DNA from 3 places in the Pelotomaculum schinkii genome. Region 1 is predicted to be linked to each of the others. Evidence: riboswitches for the same ligand, from Rfam matches in the RefSeq annotation. Region 1 holds a riboswitch; each other region holds the start of a gene.
The links. Region 1 has a riboswitch for molybdenum cofactor ahead of Psch_RS11110 (formate dehydrogenase accessory protein FdhE). Riboswitches for the same ligand answer to the same signal wherever they lie in the genome.

Region 1 (3,276 bases):
TTTTTCTCCGTAGATATGTTTAATGTACCTGGGGTCTTTGCTCATCCTGTCCTGTGCCAGTGCCAGCATTTCATCCCTTTCCCCGTAGGTTAAGGCGCCTGTGAGGCATGCCGTTACACATGCCGGCTCAAGTCCTTCTTCCTTCGTGCGGTCGTAACAAAAACGGCACTTTTGCACGTACGGAAGAGCCTTATCCCACTGGAAGCCGGGTACGTCAAAGGGGCAGGCGATCATGCAGTAGCGGCAGCCGACGCAGTAGTCCTCATTCAGTTCGGTAGGCTTGTAAATAACCGCCCCTTCTTTAGTCTTGACAAATGAGTGGGTAAAGCACGCCGACTCACAGGCTGGCTCATTGCAGTGCATGCATTGTCTTTTAACGAAGCGCCACTTGAGCTGGTCGCCTTCTTCGAGCACATAGGAGCTTACGTTGGTCCAGGTATCGGCGCTTAATTTCCCCGGGCTGTCCCAGTTGTTGGAGAACTCGCTCGGCTCGGCCGGCAGGTCGTTCCATGACTTGCACGAAACCATGCAGCTGCGGCAGCCGATACACCTGGTAATATCCACCAGGACACTCTTTGACATCGTTACACCTCCGGTTTCTGCTTTGATTTAAGGTGTTATTTCTAGACTTCTTCACGTTGCAGATGAAAGCTTTTTATTCCGGGATCATCATTTTGGGATCCCCGACGCTGGGTGTTATGACGTTGGCTGTGCTGCAGTAATTTCAACTGGTTGATTAACATAGCCTTCCTGCAACGCCAATAGGTCCAGGTGGACAGTATTGATGTCTTCCCAGAATAAATCCAAATTGCTGCTGTCAAACATCATGGCCTCATTGAGAGTTTTTATATAGCCGTGACAGTTGTCGCAATAATAAACGCGGTATTGCTCCATTCCTTCCACGCTGAAGAACCGCGATTCATTACTGGAGCAGTAAGGGCAGCCCAGGCGCTGGAATCTCCATCTTGCCTCACACATACCGCAGTACAGATATCTCTTCCCTTCTTCCTTTTCAAGCAGTGCCAGGGTGGGTTTGCCGCCGCAAACCGGGCAGGCGCCTTTTAGCCATTGTTCAGGGGCAAAAAAAGTAGAGACCTTACGTGCGTACTGCTTCATAAACGGTTTGACCACATGGTTTAAGATAAAGCCTAAGCTTTCAGGGGATAATTCCTCATTGAAAGATTCCAGCAGGTTTGTACCAGGTGTGAAGGCCTGCATAACAAAAAGTTCTCTTGCCTCAGCGGCAGCCGGTAAAGCGCTTAAAATTTTGTTTATATCACCCTCCAAGTCCGGTTTATGCTTTACAACGATGCCTGCAACGTCTTTTAAAACATCAAAAAACATATCCGCATTTGCCTGCGGTGGGCAGACCTTTATTATAGGCACATCATTTTCCCTTAACGACTTTAATAACCCAGCCTGCGGCCTAACAACCGTAACTGCATCATCCGGAAGAACAATCTTTGTAAACTCCTTGTTGAAATCAATAAGCATTTGCTGAACCGTATTGTTTGTCATTCTAAACGCTCACTTTCTATGAGTTTTCCAGAACCCTCCTTGTGAATGAATTAACAAAATACTCAACAAGTTATATGTGTTTATATATGCACCCCCTTTAAACAGTTGTATATGAACCATGCTTCACATTTGGCCGCATTTAGGCTGCCAAAATCCAACTAACCATTTCTTTAAAGAGGACCCCTTACGGATAAGACTCTAGTAGCGCTATTTATAAGATTTAGAATGGATAAATACCTCTAAAAACATAAAGGTAAAGCTTTATCCAACGTGAAAAGGACAAAGTTTTACCTTTGTTTAAAGATCTCCTTTCCACAATGGGAGGCCCAACAGTTTCCCGGTGAACCCTAACGGCCAGAAAACCATCCAATTGTTTAGGTTGTAACTGGCTCGGAGAAACATAATGATATTTTTCAAAAAACATTAATTATTGCAAAGCTATATCAATAGCTCTAAAAGCAAAAAAACTTTGTCCAATGTGAAAAGGACAAAGTTTTACCTTTGCTTAGGAGATCTCCTTTCCACAATGGGAGGCCCAACAGTTTCCCGGTGCACCCTAACGGCCGGTAAACCATACCAATTGCTTAGGTTATAACCCGGCTCGGAGAAATATAATGATAATTTTCCACTAAATATCTAAAATTCCTTCTAAATTACAATAATACAAAATATTTTTTATGCAAAAATTTTTAATATTTCCTTTTTTATAAGTTGCATCAAACGGGGGAGTGTGTTTTGAAGGGTTGGTGACAGCTCGGTTTGGTAACCGATAACCTCAGGCTGGATACCAAAAATTATCGTAGGGGGAAGCTTATTCATTTTAGTCGCTAATAATAATACTTCGCTAAGATTAATATCGTGCAGGGAGATGAGCTGGCCTGTGGATTCAATAAGCAGCTCATCTCCGGGAACACGAAAAATAGCTCCTGGCACTGCCCCGGCTTCAACGCAATCAACTATGATAGCGTAATCTGCTTCTTCCAGCCAGTACAGCAGGTCAATCCCGGCGGTGCCACCATCGACCAGTTCGACATTACGAGGCAAAAGCTCCTTTTTCATCTCCCGGATGAGATGTATGCCAATGCCCTCATCACCCAGAAGCAGGTTGCCAACGCCGATAACAAATACTTTTTTGCTGTTCTCTTGATCCATTTTCAGCAGATCCTCGCAGGTGCGTTTATAGGGGCCGCTATGGCGGCGCCACGTATCATGAAAATACCAGCCGATGCAGGTGCGATTTCAATTTATTATATGATCTTCGAATTGCTCAGTATTTGGCCCAACTGTTTGATAAAATTGGTATGCAGCAGTTTATCAGTGTCACCCAGGGCTTCCTCAAGGTCTTCATCAAAGTCAATTGAACCTAGAAAGGGGACCTTTAAGCCGGCCAGAGCCTCTCCGGCGGGGGAATCCTTTTTTATTTTCATGTTCTCCAGGACTCCGATGACCGGGATGCGGAGTTCCCTCAATACCGATAATTCCTTTTTCATTACTTCCCGGGCTACCCGTGACGGTGTTGTGACCAGGAGAAACTCAACCCTCTCCATCAGGCGGATTACATCCAGGGTTGGGTCACCGGTGCCGGGAGGCATATCAACAATTAAAAAGTCCAGTGACTCCCAACGGGTTATGGCCAGTATTTCAATGATGGCATTGGAGATTTCTCCGCCGCGCAGCGGAGAAGGTTGACCACCGCTGAAGAACGTGATTGACATGAAACGAATACCGTTGACCAGCGGTGGTATGATGCCCATGTCT
Region 2 (3,276 bases), on a different contig from region 1:
AAGGGAATGTCTGTACCCGGCTTAATGCGCAGCCAGTAGTCGGCTTCCTCCGCCAGGTCGATACGCCGCGGGTCAACCACGATCAGCTTCGCGCCTTTGCGCGCCGCCTGCCTCATTTTATACCCTATAATCGGGTGCGCTTCGGTAGTATTGGTCCCTATCAGCATCAATAACTGGGCATGGTTGGTAATATCATGAATAGAATTGGTCATGGCGCCACTGCCAAACGTTGTGGCCAAACCGGCCACGGTGGGGGCGTGTCAGGTACGGGCACAGTGGTCGACGTTGTTTGTGCCCATCACCGTCCTCGTAAATTTTTGCACCAGGTAGTTTTCCTCATTGGTACACCTGGCGGAACTTAAGGCCGCAAAAGAGTCCGGACCGTATTTCTCTTTGATGCCGGCAAGGCGGGTAGAAATCAGGTCCAGCGCCTCATCCCAGGAGGCGGGGACAAATTCGCCGTCTTTTTTCACCAGCGGCGTGGTGAGACGCTTTTCGTTTTTCACGAAATCCCAGCCAAACCTCCCCTTGACGCAGAGAGCCTTGCCGTTTACCACACTGCTGGGGTTGGAGCTTACGCCTATCACTTCACCGTCCTTTACGCAAAGGTCAAAGTTACAGCCGGTGCCGCAGAACGGACAGGTCGTTTTGACTCTTTGGAACTCCCAGCGGCGGCCTTTGCCGTGCATTTGTTTTTCGGTCAGCGCCCCGGTCGGACAGACGGAAACACACTGGCCGCAGAAAACACAGTCCGACTCCACCAGTTCATCTTCAAAAGCAGTGGTCGTTTTGGCATTGAAGCCCCTGTAGGCAAAATCCAGGGTGTTTTGACCGGTGACCTCGTCACAGGCCCGGACACACTTGCCGCACAAAATACACTTGTTCATATCACGAACGATAAAGGGATTGGTCGTTTCAAGCAGGTAAGCGTGCTTTTCTCCCTTGAAGGTGCTTTCCTTGACCCCATATTCATAGCAATAATCCGCCAGCTTGCATTCGCCGGCTTTTTCGCAGGTAAGGCAATCCAGCGGGTGGTTGGCAATCAGCAAATCGAGGATGGTCCGCCTTGCCTCCATCACATCAGGTGAATGCGTTTCCACCACCATGCCAGGGGCCACGGCTGCCGCACACGAGGCCACCAGACTGCGCGCTCCTTTCACTTCCACGACACACAACCGGCACGCCCCAACCGAACTCAAGCCATCCTCAAAACAAAGATGCGGGATGTCTATCCCCATTTGTTGGGCGGCTTTGAGGATCGTGGTACCTGCCGGAACTTCAACTTCATTTCCATTGATACTTAGCTTGACAAGCTCCAATATTACCCCTCCTCTCAGATTCCAACCTGCACAATTACAATTGCAACATCTACATATCTGCACCACTTACAACCAGGCGACCGTGTTGTTTTCGCTGAACATCAGTTAAAATTTAGCATTAAATTATAGCACCACCCTCTCCCCAACATAATAAAAAGCTTTGTCCCCATCTGAAAAGGGCAAAGCTTTAGAGTGAAAATAAAGCTATGTTCTCCTTTTCGCAACGGAAGGCGCGCCAATTTCTCAGAGCGCCCTAACGGCCAATAACCATGGCTTTACAGCTGTAGGTTAGGTGGCTAGGAGAGCAATTTTAAAAGAAGCAGTCATGCGCGGCAATGTGCGGCCGCTATAAACAAGAAAAAAGCCCTGTCCCATTTGTAAAAAGGACAAAGCTTTACGGCAAATAAAGCCATTTTCTCCTTTCCACAATGGGAGGCGCATCAGTTTCCCAATGCACCCTAACGGCCTGACAACCATACCTGCGGCTAAGGCTTACAGACTCGGAGATTAACTATGCAAATTTTCTACAGTTAATATTAGAATTCCTGCAAGATTCAATAAATTTATTTAAGTTAGTGGTTATTTTTTATTTTATATAACCAACTCATGGTCTTCCTGCGCTGAATAAATTTACAAACACGGTAAACAATACTTAAAAAGTAGAAATGGAGTGATGAAAGAGTGCAGATGAACATGTATCAGCCATCCAACCAGTTTCAACAAAGTCAGTTTCAGCAAAACCAGTTTCAGCAAGCGCAAGTAATGCCGGAACCCCCAAAAGTCATCTCAACCAAAGACAGCCTGTACCTGCAGGACGCCATGACCTGGGAATTGACCTCCATGAAGAAGTGCTTCCATTTTTCCAGAGAGGCCGTGGACCCCGAAATCAAGGCTGCTTTAGATCGAGTGGGGCAGCTCCATATGCACCACTATCTGAGGCTTTTGAACCATGTTAATCCGGCTAATACGGCAAATCGCTAAGAAAGGGTGAAGTGAATCCATGAACCAGCAAAATAAAATACAAAATCCCCAGGCCAATATGGCCCAGCCTAAAGGGCCGCAAATGAACGACCGCGACATGCTCAACGATACTCTGTCAAGCTTAAAATACCTGACTGACAACTTCAACGTTTTCAGCCGGGAAGCCAGCCACCATGCGCTGCACCAGGACGTTGTGAATATGCTTATTGAAACCCACGCCCATACCAGAGACATGTACAATCTTATGTTTCGCAAGGGCTGGTACTCGCTTGAAATAGAGCAGCCGCAAAAGTTGCAGCAGACTCACCAGCAGTTCGCAGGTTACCAGAACCAGTTCCCTTACGGCGGCATGGTGATGCAGTAAGGTCGGCTAAGACACCTGGCAGCCGCCAGGTGTCTTAGTATTTGGATTAAAACAGACCTTAATTAATTGATAAGTAATTGATAAGTTGGTTCCCTGCCAGATCATGCGCCGGCACAAGCACTCTCAGGAATAAGCTGGAAACTGAATTTATATTATGGTATTTGCAGGAAAATCCTTTGCCGTAAACGAAATTTATAGATTTGACATGAGGGGTATCACGACCACAGGAGAGTATCTGAAGTATCGAAAGGAGGCTATTTTGTGGATAATGATAAATTTCAAGAACTGGTCTTACAACAACTGCAGGCTCTTACCGGAAGCGTTCAAGCCGTTGGAGAAGGACAAAAGGCATTAGAAAAACGACAAACAGCATTAGAAGAAAGACAAAGCTCACTGGAAAATGGACAAAGGTCACTGGAAGAAAGGCAAAGGTCGCTGGAAGAAAGACAAAGATATCTGGAAGATGGACAAAGGTCGCTGGAAGATGGACAAATAGCGTTAGCGGAAGGACAAAAGATATTAGCAGAAGGACAGCAGTCATTGCATGATCGCCTGGACCGGGTAGAACAAAGCCAAATACGATTAGAGCAGGGACAGCGTAAATTAAGACAC
Region 3 (3,276 bases), on a different contig from region 1:
ACATCAAGGGCGACGGTCAATGACCTCACCCTTTGATGTTTACACCTGTAGATTAATAATGTTAACTTGTTGATTGGATGCTAATTGCTTAGAAAGGTATCGCTTGACTTAATTCTTCATCCGTAATGTCAAACACGGCGCCGCTTGACGGAAGAACTTCAGTCCTAATGAATTCAGGGACATCGACTTTGGGCACACCAGCTGCCTCATTGAATTTTTTCTCCAGCGCTATCGCTTCGACGCCCAGGCCCATCAATCTATCGACAGTCCATTCACCACCGAATTTGCCTGCGAACATATTAACTAGCGCCAGCAGGTACGGTTCTTCTGTGGTGCAGAAAGTATTAAACAGACACATACCCGTGCAATCATTCATGCAAAAAGCTACCTGCAGCATGGTTGATAATTCAACCTGGCCTGCCTTATCGTATGGATTAACTTGTTCAACGGTACCAAGCGAGTTGCCGCAGGTATGGTCGGCTCCCTGCTGAGCAGTGGCATAAGTGACTCCTGTTCCTTTTAAGCTCCTTGGATCATAGGCGGCAAAGCTTTGCCCTTTGGAAACCGGAATTCTCTTTACACCGAGGCGCTTACCAACAGCCAGCGCGCCGTTGCCGATGATATTGCCGAATTCTGTGCCGTCCGCTATTTCCTGGACCAGCTTAATTGCTGCTTCATCATCGCCCCAGGCGATTTTCCCAGACTCCATCGCAACAGCTATGGCTGCACCCGTATCCATGGTATCAATACCAATGTCGTCGCACATGCGGTCAATCTTGGCAACCGTGTCCAGGTTGGATATTAAACAGTTAGAACCAACCAGACCGATGGTCTCGTATTCCAGGCCTGAGGTAAGGTATTTGCCGTCCGGGCCGTGGTAAACATTGGAGCAATGGATGATGCAGCCGGGCTGGCAGGCGTGACCGGTCCGGCCGCCTCTTTCACTGCAGTTTTTAGCCAGGGTTTCGCCGCTGATGTTTTCTGCTTGATCCCATCTGCCGTCGCTGAAGTTTTTCGTCGGCAGGGCGCCCAGAGCGTTGACACCCATGACTCCGGCTGCTGTGCCCATGGCTGGATAACCGCCTCCGGAAATGGGATGTCCTTTAATACCTTCAACGAATTTCCGATTAGCTTCCATGAACTTTTCTTTGTCGGCATACTCGGCCTCAAGTTTAGCGCCTTCCGTATCCAAGACGATGGCCTTGATCCTCTTGGAACCCATGACCGCTCCGACACCACCCCGGCCGGCGGCGCGGGCGGTATGGCCGCTGGGATCGCTTACCTGGACTGAAGCCATTTTATAGCCTCTTTCGCCGGCTGGGCCTATGGCCATAACACTTACCTTGTTACCATAATCTTGCATTAACCTTTCAGCTGTGGCATAGGTGCCCAAACCCACATATTTATCGCCCGGCAGCAATACCGCGCCGTCTTTGTTCACTTTTAAAATATACCAGGCATCTCCAGCGGGTGCGTTTTCAATAATAATGCATTTAAGCGCCAATCTGGCAAAGGCCGCGCCTGCGGTGCCGCCGGCATTGGCTTCTTTAGCCCCTCCTGTCAGCGGACTTTTGCAGCCGACTGAGATCCTGCCACTGGCCGGGGCAGCCGTGCCGTTTAAAAGCCCTACGCATACTATAAGTTTGTTGCCGGTGCCCAATGCGTCACAGGTGGGGTCTACTTCGTCGGTTAGAATCTTATCAATAAGACCGCGGCCGCCATACAACTCCAGGTCTTTTCTTTCTTCATAAACGACTGTCTTTGAATCCATTTTTACTCTGATAAATTTATCAGCCATTGAAATCGCAGTACCTCCTTTTTAAAAATTCCATCTGAAATCATGTTTGATGAAATCAATATTTCCTTTCCAAGAAGGGAGGCACAAACGTTTCCATTTATACCTAGCGGTTAACAACCATGGCAATTGCTGTAGGCTGTTTAACTCGGAAATAATTGTTCACTTAAATATGCTTTTATGCAGATACTCCTTCTTTTGCGGGCACGGTCTTAATCCAGGGCGGCCCGAGGGAAACGACTTCTTTGCCATAAGCGGTATTGATTATGGTTGCAATGATAATCCAAATTAATGAAATAACGGCAATAATCTCAACCCAACCGGCTACTTTAGTTAAAACCGGCATGCCGAGAAGGTTGCCAAAGCCCATGAGTCCGAAGAAGATGACTGTAATGACAAAGAAAAGTCCGGGGACAAAGCCTGCTCTCATGGGAAGTCCAATTAGACCCAGCAAAATGATGCCCATGCTCAAAAACACCCAGCCGTCTACTAAGGAGGTATCCTGTGGTCCAACGTTTAAGAACTTAAACATAAAGGAGATGGCTCCATAGAACATAAAGGCGCTGAAGGCTAAAGTTATGTTGCCGTTGACGACATCACCGCGCTTGAGTTCAATGGCTCCGGCAATAAACTGCACGATACTGCCTACCAAACCCAGCGGCACAAGTATGATGAGGGCTGAAGCCGGAGCAATGCCAATTAGTACTGGTAGAAGGGCGCACAGGTAAAAAACCATTACGATTAAACCCGCCGGATTGGCAGTTGCATAATTATCAGACATCCAAATAACCTCCTAACTATTTTAAACATTAAGACAATTAGACAAATAACGTTCTCCTACACACCATACAAACCAGGGATGTACTGCCTCCAGGGTATACAGGGTGTATCATTTTTTAATTACCTGTACACTCAGGAAAAACCACAAAATTTTGTTATAGCTCTTTAGCGGCTTTTCTGCAAAGCATGAGATTTAGTTATTTAAATTTATGCTCATCATAATCGCCATATATGCACTGTAAGGATGTACGGTCAGCGGGTGGTACAGGGTTGCATATTGACGATGGTGGTTTTGCAAACCTGTGCCACCCCAATTAACCGCTAAAGACCAACTGCTTTTTACGGATAGAACTTTTATTTTTTGTAAATATTCTTTAAAATCCCAAGCGCTTCAGCAGCAGTAATCTTTCTGGGCTGGAAAAGCTGGAATATATCCGCTTCAATTACCTTTGCAGCTTCCTCGAACTTGCTTTCATCGTAAGGGAACTCAGTGGCAGGTTTTAACCCTAACGTGTTGTCTCTGAAATCAATGAAAGCGTCTCTTGCTTTCGCACCGATTTCTTTCGATGTTTCCTTACCTGTAAACCTTACTCCCAAACATTCAGCTACATACTTGATCTTTTCAGGCACTACTTCCGCATTATATTCCATTGTCCAAGGTTCTGCATATGCAACAGAGTGTCCGTGAGGCACATCAAAGA

Region 2: linked by a shared signal. The riboswitch ahead of fdhF (formate dehydrogenase subunit alpha) and the one ahead of Psch_RS11110 (formate dehydrogenase accessory protein FdhE) in region 1 are both predicted to bind molybdenum cofactor.
Region 3: linked by a shared signal. The riboswitch ahead of Psch_RS10505 (aldehyde ferredoxin oxidoreductase C-terminal domain-containing protein) and the one ahead of Psch_RS11110 (formate dehydrogenase accessory protein FdhE) in region 1 are both predicted to bind molybdenum cofactor.

What each region holds. Positions count from the first base shown of each region.
Region 1 is NZ_QFGA01000002.1:22,072-25,347, reverse strand. It holds gene Psch_RS11115 (4Fe-4S dicluster domain-containing protein) at 1-582, opposite strand, end outside; gene Psch_RS11110 (formate dehydrogenase accessory protein FdhE) at 697-1,518, opposite strand; molybdenum cofactor riboswitch at 1,808-1,926, opposite strand; molybdenum cofactor riboswitch at 2,017-2,137, opposite strand; gene Psch_RS11105 (HyaD/HybD family hydrogenase maturation endopeptidase) at 2,194-2,670, opposite strand; gene Psch_RS11100 (P-loop NTPase) at 2,766-3,276, opposite strand, start outside.
Region 2 is NZ_QFGA01000001.1:1,780,253-1,783,528, forward strand. It holds gene fdhF (formate dehydrogenase subunit alpha) at 1-1,319, opposite strand, end outside; molybdenum cofactor riboswitch at 1,515-1,634, opposite strand; molybdenum cofactor riboswitch at 1,720-1,837, opposite strand; gene Psch_RS08250 (hypothetical protein) at 2,007-2,300, shown strand; gene Psch_RS08255 (spore coat protein) at 2,320-2,664, shown strand; gene Psch_RS08260 (hydrolase) at 2,926-3,276, shown strand, end outside.
Region 3 is NZ_QFGA01000001.1:2,261,194-2,264,469, forward strand. It holds gene Psch_RS10505 (aldehyde ferredoxin oxidoreductase C-terminal domain-containing protein) at 89-1,798, opposite strand; molybdenum cofactor riboswitch at 1,845-1,961, opposite strand; gene Psch_RS10510 (acetate uptake transporter family protein) at 1,974-2,576, opposite strand; gene Psch_RS10515 (iron-containing alcohol dehydrogenase) at 2,930-3,276, opposite strand, start outside.